Regions from separate parts of the Gilliamella sp. Fer4-1 genome, predicted to be linked through region 2. Evidence: riboswitches for the same ligand, from Rfam matches in the RefSeq annotation. Region 2 holds a riboswitch; the other holds the start of a gene.
The links. Region 2 has a riboswitch for preQ1 ahead of queF (preQ(1) synthase). Riboswitches for the same ligand answer to the same signal wherever they lie in the genome.

Region 1 (6,363 bases), on a different contig from region 2:
ACTGCTTCGGTTAAATAACCCCCTTCTTCATAACCGACATAGCCAGGAGGTGCGCCAATTAAGCGAGCAACGGAGTGTTTTTCCATAAACTCTGACATATCAATACGTACCATGGCATCTTCGCTGTCAAACATAAAGTTAGCCAGTGATTTGCAAAGTTCAGTTTTACCGACCCCTGTTGGTCCCAAAAATAGGAACGATCCAATTGGTTTATTAGGATCAGAAAGCCCAGCCCGACTACGACGAATCGCATTAGCTACAGCAACAACCGCTTCATTTTGACCTATTACACGTTTATGTAAGGCATCTTCCATATGTAATAATTTGTCTTTTTCGCTCTCAAGCATTCTAGAAACCGGAATACCGGTCGCTTTAGACAACACCTCAGCAATTTCGTTATCAGTCACTTTGTTGCGCAATAACTTCATTGTTTTGCCTTCTAACTGTGTTGCTGAAGCAAGTTTCTTTTCGAGTTCTGGAATTTTACCGTATTGTAATTCAGACATTTTATTCAGATCACCAGCGCGACGTGCTTGCTCTATTTCAGTACGTGCTTTTTCAAGTTCAGCTTTAATGCTTTGCGTACCCGAAACAGCCGCTTTTTCTGACTTCCATTCTTCTTCAAGTGATGCATATTCTTTTTCTTTTTCAGCAAGTTCATCATTTAGCATCTCAAGACGTTTTTTACTAGCATCATCAGACTCTTTTTTAAGCGCTTGCTGCTCAAGTTTGAGTTGAATAATACGTCTTTCAAGTCGATCTAACGATTCCGGTTTTGAATCCATTTGCATACGAATACTTGATGCCGCTTCATCAATTAAATCAATCGCTTTGTCAGGTAACATACGATCAGAAATATAACGATGCGATAACGTTGCCGCAGCGACAATGGCTGGATCGGTAATTTGCACATGATGATGCAATTCGTAACGTTCTTTTAATCCTCGCAAAATAGCAATCGTGTCTTCAACAGTTGGCTCGGCAACATACACTTTTTGAAAACGACGCTCTAACGCAGGATCTTTTTCAATATATTGGCGATATTCGTCTAACGTTGTTGCACCAACGCAATGTAATTCCCCTCGAGCCAGTGCTGGTTTTAACATATTACCAGCATCCATTGCACCATCGCTTTTCCCTGCTCCAACCATGGTATGGATTTCGTCAATAAATAATATAATACGGCCTTCTTCTTTCGCTAAATCTTTAAGTACAGCCTTTAAGCGTTCTTCAAATTCGCCACGATATTTTGCACCTGCAATCAAGGCACCCATATCTAATGATAAAACGCGTTTATTACGCAATCCTTCAGGTACTTCACGGTTAACGATACGTTGTGCTAATCCTTCAACAATAGCGGTTTTACCTACACCTGGCTCACCAATTAATACGGGATTATTTTTAGTACGACGCTGTAATACCTGAATAGTTCGACGAATTTCTTCATCACGCCCAATAACAGGATCAAGTTTGCCTTGTTCTGCCCGTTGCGTTAAATCAATGGTATATTTTTTCAACGCACCTCGTTGATCTTCTGCATTAGGATCATTCACGTTATCACTACCTCTTACTTGATTGACGGCTTGGCTAAACTTGTCTTTATTGACACCTGATTTTTTAAGAATATCACTTAGGCTACCTTTATCTTCTAAAGCAGCTAAGATAAAGAGCTCTGATGATATATAACTGTCACCATTTTTTTGCGATAATTTATCGCACAAATTAAGTGTACGGACAAACTCTTGTGATGGAATAACCTCCCCACCCACACCCTGAACTTGCGGTAATCGATCAATCGCCTGAGTTAATTCTTGTTGTAAAATAGCTACATTTGCACCCGCTGAAGCTAACAATGGCGCTACACTGCTGCCTTCTTGATTAAACATGGCTGATAGAACATGCACAGGCTCTATATATTGATTGTCTTTACCTAATGCCATTGACTGCGCATCAGCTAAAGCTTGTTGAAACTTGTTTGTTAATTTATCTAACCTCATCGTATTTATCTCCTGAGCAATAGATTTGAGTTAAACGTGTATACATTCAACCCATTTGCATGATATCTAAATGAGTGTTGCAACCTAAATTTCAAGAGCAAATTTAAAATATTTTTTATAAAATTTGTACAGTAAATTAGCGAGTATTTAAAAAACTTAATTAGCATCAAAATAAAGTTGTTTGCAATACATAAATACACGTTCAACCAGTGTTGAAAGATGACAAATCAACTTTTATCCATTATATTAACACCTTTATTTTGTTAGGCGTGCTAACCGTGGTTCGTAACCCATCCCACGTAAAAAAACTAGGAATACAACATGTTCAAAATAGCCAAAGAGTTTCAATTTGATGCTTGTCATATGCTAGATGGACACAATAAAAAGTGTCATAACCTGCATGGTCATACTTACCGCTTATTAGTCGAAATTAGCGGTGATCTTATCGATAGTGGTTCAAGTCAAGATATGGTAATGGATTATGCCGATCTAAAAATGATTGCTAAAAAGTATATTGTCGATCCTTTTGATCACGCTTACCTTTATAATCAAAATAATAGAAATGAGTGCCGTATTGCTACATTATTGCAAGAAATGGATCGCAAAGTCTTTGCCTTACCGTGCCGAACAACTGCAGAAGGGATGAGTAAATTTATTTTTGATTGCTTATCTAAATATTTGCCTGTTTCGATGATCAAATTATGGGAAACACCAACTTCATATTGTGAATATTATCGGAGCCCAAAATGATCGAATTTCGCATAGTTGAAATCTTCGAATCTTTACAAGGCGAAGGTTATAATACGGGAATGCCTGCTATTTTTATCCGCTTTGCAGGCTGTAATTTAAATTGTGCTTGGTGTGATACTAACTTTCGCCAATTTACTCGATTTACCTTAGAGGCATTAATAGCAAAAGTAAGCGAATACAAAAGTAAAAACATTATTATTACAGGGGGTGAACCCACTAGGGTTAAAGCGTTACCACAGCTACTTTTGTCATTAAAAAATGCTGGTTATTTTATTGCCATTGAAAGTAACGGTCTTGGCAAAGTCGATGCGCTTATTGATTATATTGCCCTCAGCCCGAAATTTTGCTACCAGTCGCACTATCAAAAAATAGTCCAACCAACAGCCAATGAAGTGCGAATTGTTACCGAAAACCACCGTGATTTTATTGCTTTTTGCCAATATATCGAAACTCAGATACAGGCAAAACGCTATTATCTTTCACCTTGTGAAAAAGATGGTGCATTCAATATATTTGATACCATAAAACTACTGGGAAAAATTAACGAAAATCGATTAGATAATAAATGGTTATTGAATATACAAAGTCATAAACTTGCAGATATTGAATAGTGTCTATTTTTTAATCTAACTCGTTAAATATTGGAGAATGAGATTGAATAGAAAATTTTAAATAAAAAGATAATGAAAGTTAATTAGATAAGTCACTATTTGCTTAAATTAATAAAATAACTTCATTTTGCTCCATTTTTTAGTGGTTTTTGTTGATATGAAGTGGCTTTATGTCGATTCTTTAAGCTTTGCTAGTAAAAAGGGGTATTGATAATCACAAATGTTCTCCAAACACATAATCCACAAAATAAGTTTATTTTTTTGTTTAAAAATCATTCAGAAAAGCCATTGATTTTATTGATGTTTTTTGCAGCCCTAAATATACTGACAAATAATCAAATAGGGTTATTTATAATAAATCATAAAGTAGAATATCGATTTTACTTAAATTTTTCACTTTTTCTTTAAGCAAAAACCATCGAGCCACTTATGCAATCAGTGACAATTATCGACTTTGTCGGTATTATATTGGTCATTTTATTATAATTAGTTAGGTTTAGTGTGAATATTCAACAATTATTAACACAACGTGTTTCGCAAGCAATGATTATGGCGGGTGCAGATAAGAACTGCGATGCGCTAATTAAGCAATCAACTAAAGTGCAATTTGGCGATTATCAAGCTAATGGCGTTATGTCAATTGCCAAAAAGCTAGGCATGCCACCTCGGGAACTTGCTCAGACAGTTTTACAACATCTTGATGTTGATGATATTGCTGAAAAAGTTGAGATTGCAGGTCCTGGGTTTATCAATATCTTTTTAAAAAATAGTTGGATTGCTGAGCAAAATGAAATTGCTTTAAGCAGTGATAAACTTAACATTACTTTACCTGCAAAATCTCAAACCATTGTGGTTGATTATTCTGCGCCTAATGTGGCAAAAGAGATGCATGTTGGGCATTTGCGCTCAACAATTATTGGCGATGCCAGTGTTCGTGTTTTATCTTTTTTAGGTCATCACGTTATCCGTGCTAACCATGTTGGAGACTGGGGCACTCAGTTTGGTATGTTAATTGCTTATCTTGAAAAAATGCAAAATGAGCATGCTAATGACATGGCGCTATCAGATTTAGAATCTTTCTATCGCGCAGCTAAAAAACATTATGACGAAGACGAAGTATTTGCCGAAAAAGCGCGTAATTATGTAGTGAAATTACAAGGTGGCGATGAATATTGTCGTGATATGTGGCGCAAGCTAGTTGATATTACCATGACGCAAAATATTGCCACTTATCAACGTTTAAATGTTACCTTATCGCTTGAAGACACCATGGGTGAAAGCATCTATAACAGCATGCTACCTAATATCGTTGCCGATTTAAAACAGAAAGGGCTTGCGGTTGAAAGTGAAGGGGCGATTGTTGTTTTTCTTGATGAGTATAAAAACAAAGAAGGCGAACCAATGGGCGTTATCATCCAAAAACGTGATGGTGGCTACCTTTATGCGACAACTGATATTGCTTGCGTTAAATACCGTTACGAAACATTACATGCTGATCGTATTCTTTATTATATTGACTCCCGCCAACATCAACATTTAGAGCAAGTTTGGACAATTGTTCATAAAGCGAAGTATGTGCCTGAATCATTAAAACTAGAACACCATATGTTTGGTATGATGTTGGGTAAAGATGGCAAGCCATTTAAAACTCGCTCTGGTGATACCGTTAAATTAAATGATTTGTTAGATGAAGCGTGTGAACGTGCAACAACGTTAATTCGTAGTAAAAATCCTGAATTATCTGACAGTGAGCTTGCCCAAATAGTTGATGCTGTCGCTATTGGTGCTGTTAAATATGCCGATCTTTCAAAAAATCGTACTACCGATTATGTGTTTGATTGGGATAATATGTTGTCATTTGAAGGTAATACCGCACCTTATTTGCAATATGCTTACACTCGAGTACTGTCCATATTTAAAAAAGAAAATATTAACGAAGACAGTTTAACAGGCAAAATTAGTTTAGACACAGACAAAGAACGAGCTTTAGCAATGCGTTTAATTCAGTTTGATGAAACTATTTCAATTGTAGCTAGTGAAGGAACACCTCATGTGCTTTGTGCTTATCTTTATGAAATTGCAACGCTGTTTTCAAGCTTTTATGAAAACTGCCCTATTTTAGCAGCCGAAAGCGAAAGTTTAAAACAAAGCCGTTTAAAATTAGCCTCTTTAACAGCGAAAACACTTAAAACTGGTCTTGACATGTTAGGTATTAAGACGGTTGATAAAATGTAGTTAAGTCGCCGCCTATGCTAATGCATAAGTGGCATTTTTGCTTAAATATATTACATTTTAATTTTTATAACTAAATATGATTGGATTTATTGTTCGTCATCAAAATAAGTTAATGGCTTTGTTGCTATTATTTATTGCTATCCTTGTGATTCGTTTGTATCCACATCCACCTCTTTGTGAACCACTAACTTTTTCAAAACGCTATTATGATGACAATAACCAACTCATTCGAATGACATTAGCCAACGATGATCGGTATCGTTTATGGACACCTTTAGAGGATGTTTCACCCGATATTATTAATGGGCTACTATTACACGAAGATCAGTGGTTTTATTATCATATCGGTATTAATCCATTTAGTTTAGCTAGAGCTTTTGGCGCAACCTATTTAGGTGGGGGTAATCGTCAAGGTGCATCAACCATTACCATGCAGTTAGCACGAATGCGTTGGCAGTTAAATACTAAAAATATTGGCGGTAAATTGCATCAAATTGCTCGAGCGATACAATTAGAGTTGATGTATTCTAAGCATGATATTTTAGAGGCTTATTTAAATTATGCGCCTTTCGGGCGCAATATTGAAAGTATTGGTGCAGCATCGTTAATCTATTTTAATAAGCCTCCATCGCAAATGAATTTACCTGAAGCATTAACGCTAGTGGTTCTACCTCAATCACCAACATACCGTATTGATCGTAAAACAGGATTTGCAGGTAAAGCATTAGTAAAAGCCAGAAATCAATTATTTGAACGCTGGCAAGAAAAAT
Region 2 (5,651 bases):
CATTCCCAAAGATAGCCGATGCTGTTGGTGCAACCCACCACGATTTATTTTTTCTTAAATAGTTAAAGACAGTAATATCCATCAATTGTCCAACTAAATAAGCGGCAAAACTAGCTAATGCAATTCGAAAAACAAAACTATTAAATTCCGTCAATGCCGATAAACCAACCCAATGTGTTTCAAAAAATAGTACGGAAATCACATATGAAAATAGCAATGCGGGGAGCATCACCACAAAAATTATCTTCCTAGCTAAACTCGCTCCAAATACCCGAATAGTTAAATCAGTGGTAAGAAAGATAAATGGAAAAGTAAACGCCCCCCAAGTGGTTTGAAAACCAAAAATATCAAATGGAATTTGTACTAAATAATTGCTGGAAGCGATAACCAAAATATGAAAAAACGAAAGCCAGCTTAGAGCCTTGATTTGCTGTGCGTGAGTAAATTGGTTTATATGTTCTGAATTAGCGTTCAGGTGCATAAATTTGTCCTTTTTAATGGGGTAAGTGAACCCAGTGTTTCAATTAATTTGAATGATTAAGGTATTCTGTTAATCCTTTATCTCGAAGAATACAGCTCGGGCATTTGCCGCATCCACCATCAATTCCGTAATAACAAGTATGAGTATGGTCACGGACATAACCCAAATAACCCAGTTTATCAGCCATTTCCCATGTTTGAGCTTTAGTCAAATACATCAAAGGGGTGATAAGATTGAAATTATAATCCATAGCAAGATTCATCGATACATTCATTGATTTAATAAAAATATCACGACAATCAGGGTAGCCACTAAAATCGGTTTCACAAACGCCAATAATAATGTCACTAATACCGTGTTGCTTGGCATGACAACCAGCTAAAAGCAAAAACAGCATATTACGTCCATCCACAAAAGTATTAGGGTAATCGCCTTCTTTGGCTGCGGTGATTTTTTGTGAATCATCAATCAAAGCATTATTGGTCGTCTGTTTAATCACCGAGGTATCCACTACTGTTTGCTTAACGCCAAGATCTTCAGCAATCCACTTGGCTTTTTCAAGCTCAATAGCATGACGTTGACCATATTGAAAGCTGATGGTTTCGACGTTTTCACGACCATAATCAGTAATGGCTTGCAGTAAACAGGTAGTAGAATCCTGCCCACCAGAAAATATCACTAGTGCTTTACGAGTTTGCATTGAGAGTTTCCTGTTAGGGTAAATTGAATTAGCGATTATCGACTTTTTCAGGATAAAGATCGTGATTAGCCAAACGGCTCATCGCTATTTGTTCCCAATTAGTGCCGGCTTTACCATAATTTGCATAAGGATCGATAGAGATTCCACCGCGAGGGGTAAATTTTCCCCAGACTTCAATATATTTAGGATCCATTAGTTTAATAAGATCTTTCATAATAATATTGATGCAATCTTCGTGGTAATCACCATGATTACGAAAGCTAAATAGATATAGCTTGAGTGACTTACTTTCAACCATTTTAATATTAGGTACGTATGAAATATAAATCGTCGCAAAATCAGGTTGCCCAGTGATAGGACAAAGACTAGTAAATTCTGGGCAATTAAACTTAACAAAATAATCGTTAGTTGGGTGTTTATTATCGAACGTTTCGAGTATTTCAGGACAATAGGTTGTAGGATAGCGAACAGATTGATCGCCAAGTAGTGTAACTTTATTCATAATTTTCCTTAGTTTTTTAGCGTGGGAGGTTCACGAACCACGTAACAAAGCGCACACCATACTCTTTTTAAATAAAAAAGTCTAGTTATAAGCGCTTTATCCTAACTTAGATGATTGAAAATATAAATATAATAACCACATGGAGCAAGCACCCAACTAAAAGCAAAGCATATTACCATTGTAAAGAATTTAGTAACGAGCCATGTTTCTGTACTTACAATGAAAGTATTATCACCAACGATATAACTAATAACATTTTCATAAACAAATCGAGAATATGGATATAAACCCCATAATATTAAAAGAGCTATCACTGTATATATGCTTTCAGGCATTTTAAATTTGAAGATCAGGGTACATAAAGGAGGAAGAGTAATTATAAAACTAAATAAATATTGTCGTATTAAATACCTTGCCGATAAACCGCCGAATGTTTTCTTCCAAAAGCTAGCCATTAAAATAACCTTATCCATTGTATTGAAAATGCTGAATATTTTATATTCTATTTTCATATATGTAAATATATTGAACATATTCAACGCTAAATCAGTGACAGTAAATAAGGTGTTAATTATGCTTGAATTCACATCCTTATTTAACTTGAATTTCTTTATAAAATTCAGCTAATTTAGTTTTAGCTTCTCTCAACTCTTTTTGAGCTTCACTTAATTTTAGCTTTTGTTTAGCTATTTTTTGGGAGTCTCTTTTTGCTTGCGCTTTAGCTAAAGCTTGCTCTTTTTCGGCAACTTTTTTAGTCTTTTCAATTACTTTTTCGGTGTATTTAGCTTTTAAATCATCATCATTACAATATGTATTGATATCATGTAATGCTTTTTCAAGCCCTTGAGCTTGGTGCAAGTTACCCGCCTTTTTTGCCTTATCAATTTGTTTTTCCATAATGTGTTTTTTGCTAAAACAAGTTACACCTTGATATTCGTCATGATTTGCTGCATAAATATTAGGTATAAAAGCGATAGCTGTTAATACTAAAAAAATTAACTTACAAATTGATCTTATTGTTAATTTCATATCGATCTTCTTCCCCTTTTTAAATTATTTTCTTAATTGAATACAATCAACTTTATGATCTTTGCCTTTAGTTAGGATAAGGCTGGCTCTTTCCCTTGTTGGTAGGATGTTTTCTATTAAATTCAATTCATTAATTTCATGCCAAAGACGGTTTGCGATGTTAAGCGCTTCTTGCTCTGGCAATTTTGAGTAATGATTAAAATAAGAATTGGGATCGCTAAATGCTCCTGCTCTAAATTTTAAAAAACGATTGACATACCAATTGTGTAGCAACGAAACATCGGCATCAACATAAATTGAGAAATCAACATAATCAGAAACAAAAACACGATTATTGGCTTGTGCATAATTTACAGCGCCTTGTAACACATTTAATCCCTCAAGAATTAAAATATCAGGGCTATCGAGAATAATTTGTTCATTTTGAACAATATCATAAACTAAATGAGAATAAACGGGGGCTTTAACCTGTGCTTGGCCAGACTTAATATCAGCAACAAAATTGATCAGTTTTTTAATATCATAAGATTGCGGAAAGCCTTTTTTATTCATTATTCCACGTTCTTCAAGGCATTTATTGGGGTATAAAAAACCATCAGTTGTCACCAAAGCCACTTTGCGATGCTCAGGCCAACGAGATAATAATGCTTGCAATACACGAGCTGTAGTACTTTTCCCCACAGCAACGCTTCCTGCTATACCAATGATATAAGGAATTTTTTGGCTTTTGCCTAAAAATTTAGATAAAACAGCCTGCCGGCTAAAACTATTACTAATGTAATAATTAAGCAATCTGGATAAAGGTAGATAGATATCACTTACTTCATCCATTGACAGATCTTCATTAATGCCTTGTAGAGAGACTAACTCGTCACAAGTTAATGTCATTGGCTCTGCATTACGTAAGCTAGCCCACTCTTTACGACTAAATTGCATATAAGGGCTTAAATGATTGTTCATGTTTTATGTTTCTCTATTGCAATTAATTCTCAAATAGTTGGCTCAGATTATACATAAATCTCATTTTTTACAATCACAAATTAGCATTGATGCTTCATCATAGCTATCTGGTCAAGTTACTGTTAAAATACTAGCTAAATCTTTAACTCTGGTATTAAATTGAGATTGTATGTTAAAAAATAAATCGAAACAAAAAACTAAGAAAAGCCGTCAAGAGATCAATGAAGAATCTCGTGAACTAAAGCGTAAACGTAAACACAAAGGTTTGCCAAGTGGTTCCCGCTTTAATAATCAAGAGAATAACAAGAATAAAAATTCGACAAAAACAGTCAAAGATCCACGTGTGGGTAGCAAAAAGCCAATTTCTTTAATTGCGGAAACTTCAAGCAATGTCACACAAGCTAAACAACCTACTAAACCAACTAAAATGGTTTTATCATCAAATTTATCTCCACAACAAGAGTTAGAACAACTAGAAAATGATCCAAAATTAGATCAGTTACTGGATTTAGTCGAGCAAAATAGCAAACTAACTAAAGAGCAACAAACTTATCTTGATAGTAAATTAAATCGAATTGATGAGTTAATGCAAGAGCTCGGTTATACTGACGACGATTTTGATGATATTGAAGATCAAGACGACAAGAAAGAAGATATTGTTAGTTTGTTAAAACGAAACTAATGGTAGGAAAATATAATTAATACTCATGATTGTATATTTCTGATATGCGAGCTGGAATGCCATTGTAATAGTTAAGTTTCGGCTCGTGATTTAATGTCACAACCTTTATTTTTTATGCCTCTAATTAATAACTTAAAAGCGAGCGAATCATAATGCCAATATTAATTATGCTAAGTTTATATTTTGGGTTATTAATTTGCACATTGTTATATTTAAATAAAACCAATCAAATAAAAATTAAAACAAAAATTAGAAATCATCGAAAACTGATACGAAAATTCGATAAAAATAACAGCACTAAACAGAGATTTAAACGGAAGTAACAGCATGACTGATATGCAATTATGGGATCAGGCGTTAATTGAAAAATATAACTATTCTGGTCCAAGATATACCTCTTATCCTACTGCACTTGAATTTAATGAAGAATTTAGCAAGCAGGACTTTTTATCGGCCGCCACACGTTACCCTACAAAGCCATTATCGCTTTATGTACATATTCCGTTTTGTCATAAACTTTGTTACTTTTGTGGTTGTAATAAACTCATTACTCGCCAAACAAAAAAAGTCACCAAATACCTCGATATTTTGGATATTGAAATTGCCGAACGGGCAAAATTATTCAAACAACGCACTGTAACACAAATGCACTGGGGAGGGGGTACGCCGACTTTTTTAACTGATGATGAAATTACTCGGCTGATTACTTCGCTAAAAAAGCACTTCAATTTTGCGGATAATGCCGAACTGTCGATCGAAATCGATCCTCGTGAAATTACGCCACAAACCATCGACCACTTAGCGAGTGTTGGTTTTAACAGGTTGAGTATGGGGATTCAAGATTTTAACCACGAAATCCAAAATCTAATTAATCGCAAACAAGATGAAACACTAATACGTTCTCTTATTAATCAGGCACGAAAAAATCGTTTTCACTCTATTAGTCTAGATCTAATTTATGGTTTACCCAAGCAAACCGTAGAAAGCTTTACCGAAACGCTCAATAAAGTGATAGATATTTCACCCGATCGTTTAAGTGTATTTAATTATGCTCATTTACCAAATCGTTTTGCCGCGCAACGTAAAATTAAAGATGATGATTTACCGAATGCCGACCAAAAATTGCGAATTTTACAAACAAGCATCAAAAAATTAACCGATGCTGGTTACCACTTTATTGGTATGGATCATTTTGCCAAACCCGCTGATGAGCTGGCTATTGCTCAGCAAGAAAATAAATTACACCGCAATTTCCAAGGTTACACAACGCAAGGAGATGCGGATTTACTAGGGCTGG

Region 1: linked by a shared signal. The riboswitch ahead of queD (6-carboxytetrahydropterin synthase QueD) and the one ahead of queF (preQ(1) synthase) in region 2 are both predicted to bind preQ1.

The regions. Positions count from the first base shown of each region.
Region 1 covers NZ_LZGZ01000056.1:963-7,325, forward strand. The annotation lists gene clpB (ATP-dependent chaperone ClpB) at 1-1,997, opposite strand, end outside; PreQ1 riboswitch class I at 2,270-2,315, shown strand; gene queD (6-carboxytetrahydropterin synthase QueD) at 2,319-2,747, shown strand; gene A9G30_RS01890 (7-carboxy-7-deazaguanine synthase QueE) at 2,744-3,358, shown strand; gene argS (arginine--tRNA ligase) at 3,860-5,593, shown strand; gene pbpC (penicillin-binding protein 1C) at 5,670-6,363, shown strand, end outside.
Region 2 covers NZ_LZGZ01000116.1:110-5,760, reverse strand. The annotation lists gene A9G30_RS04255 (7-cyano-7-deazaguanine/7-aminomethyl-7-deazaguanine transporter) at 1-454, opposite strand, end outside; gene queC (7-cyano-7-deazaguanine synthase QueC) at 525-1,181, opposite strand; gene queF (preQ(1) synthase) at 1,210-1,683, opposite strand; PreQ1 riboswitch class I at 1,686-1,730, opposite strand; gene A9G30_RS04235 (DUF1090 domain-containing protein) at 2,275-2,712, opposite strand; gene coaA (type I pantothenate kinase) at 2,737-3,672, opposite strand; gene yihI (Der GTPase-activating protein YihI) at 3,842-4,354, shown strand; partial or broken gene hemN (oxygen-independent coproporphyrinogen III oxidase) at 4,682-5,651, shown strand, end outside.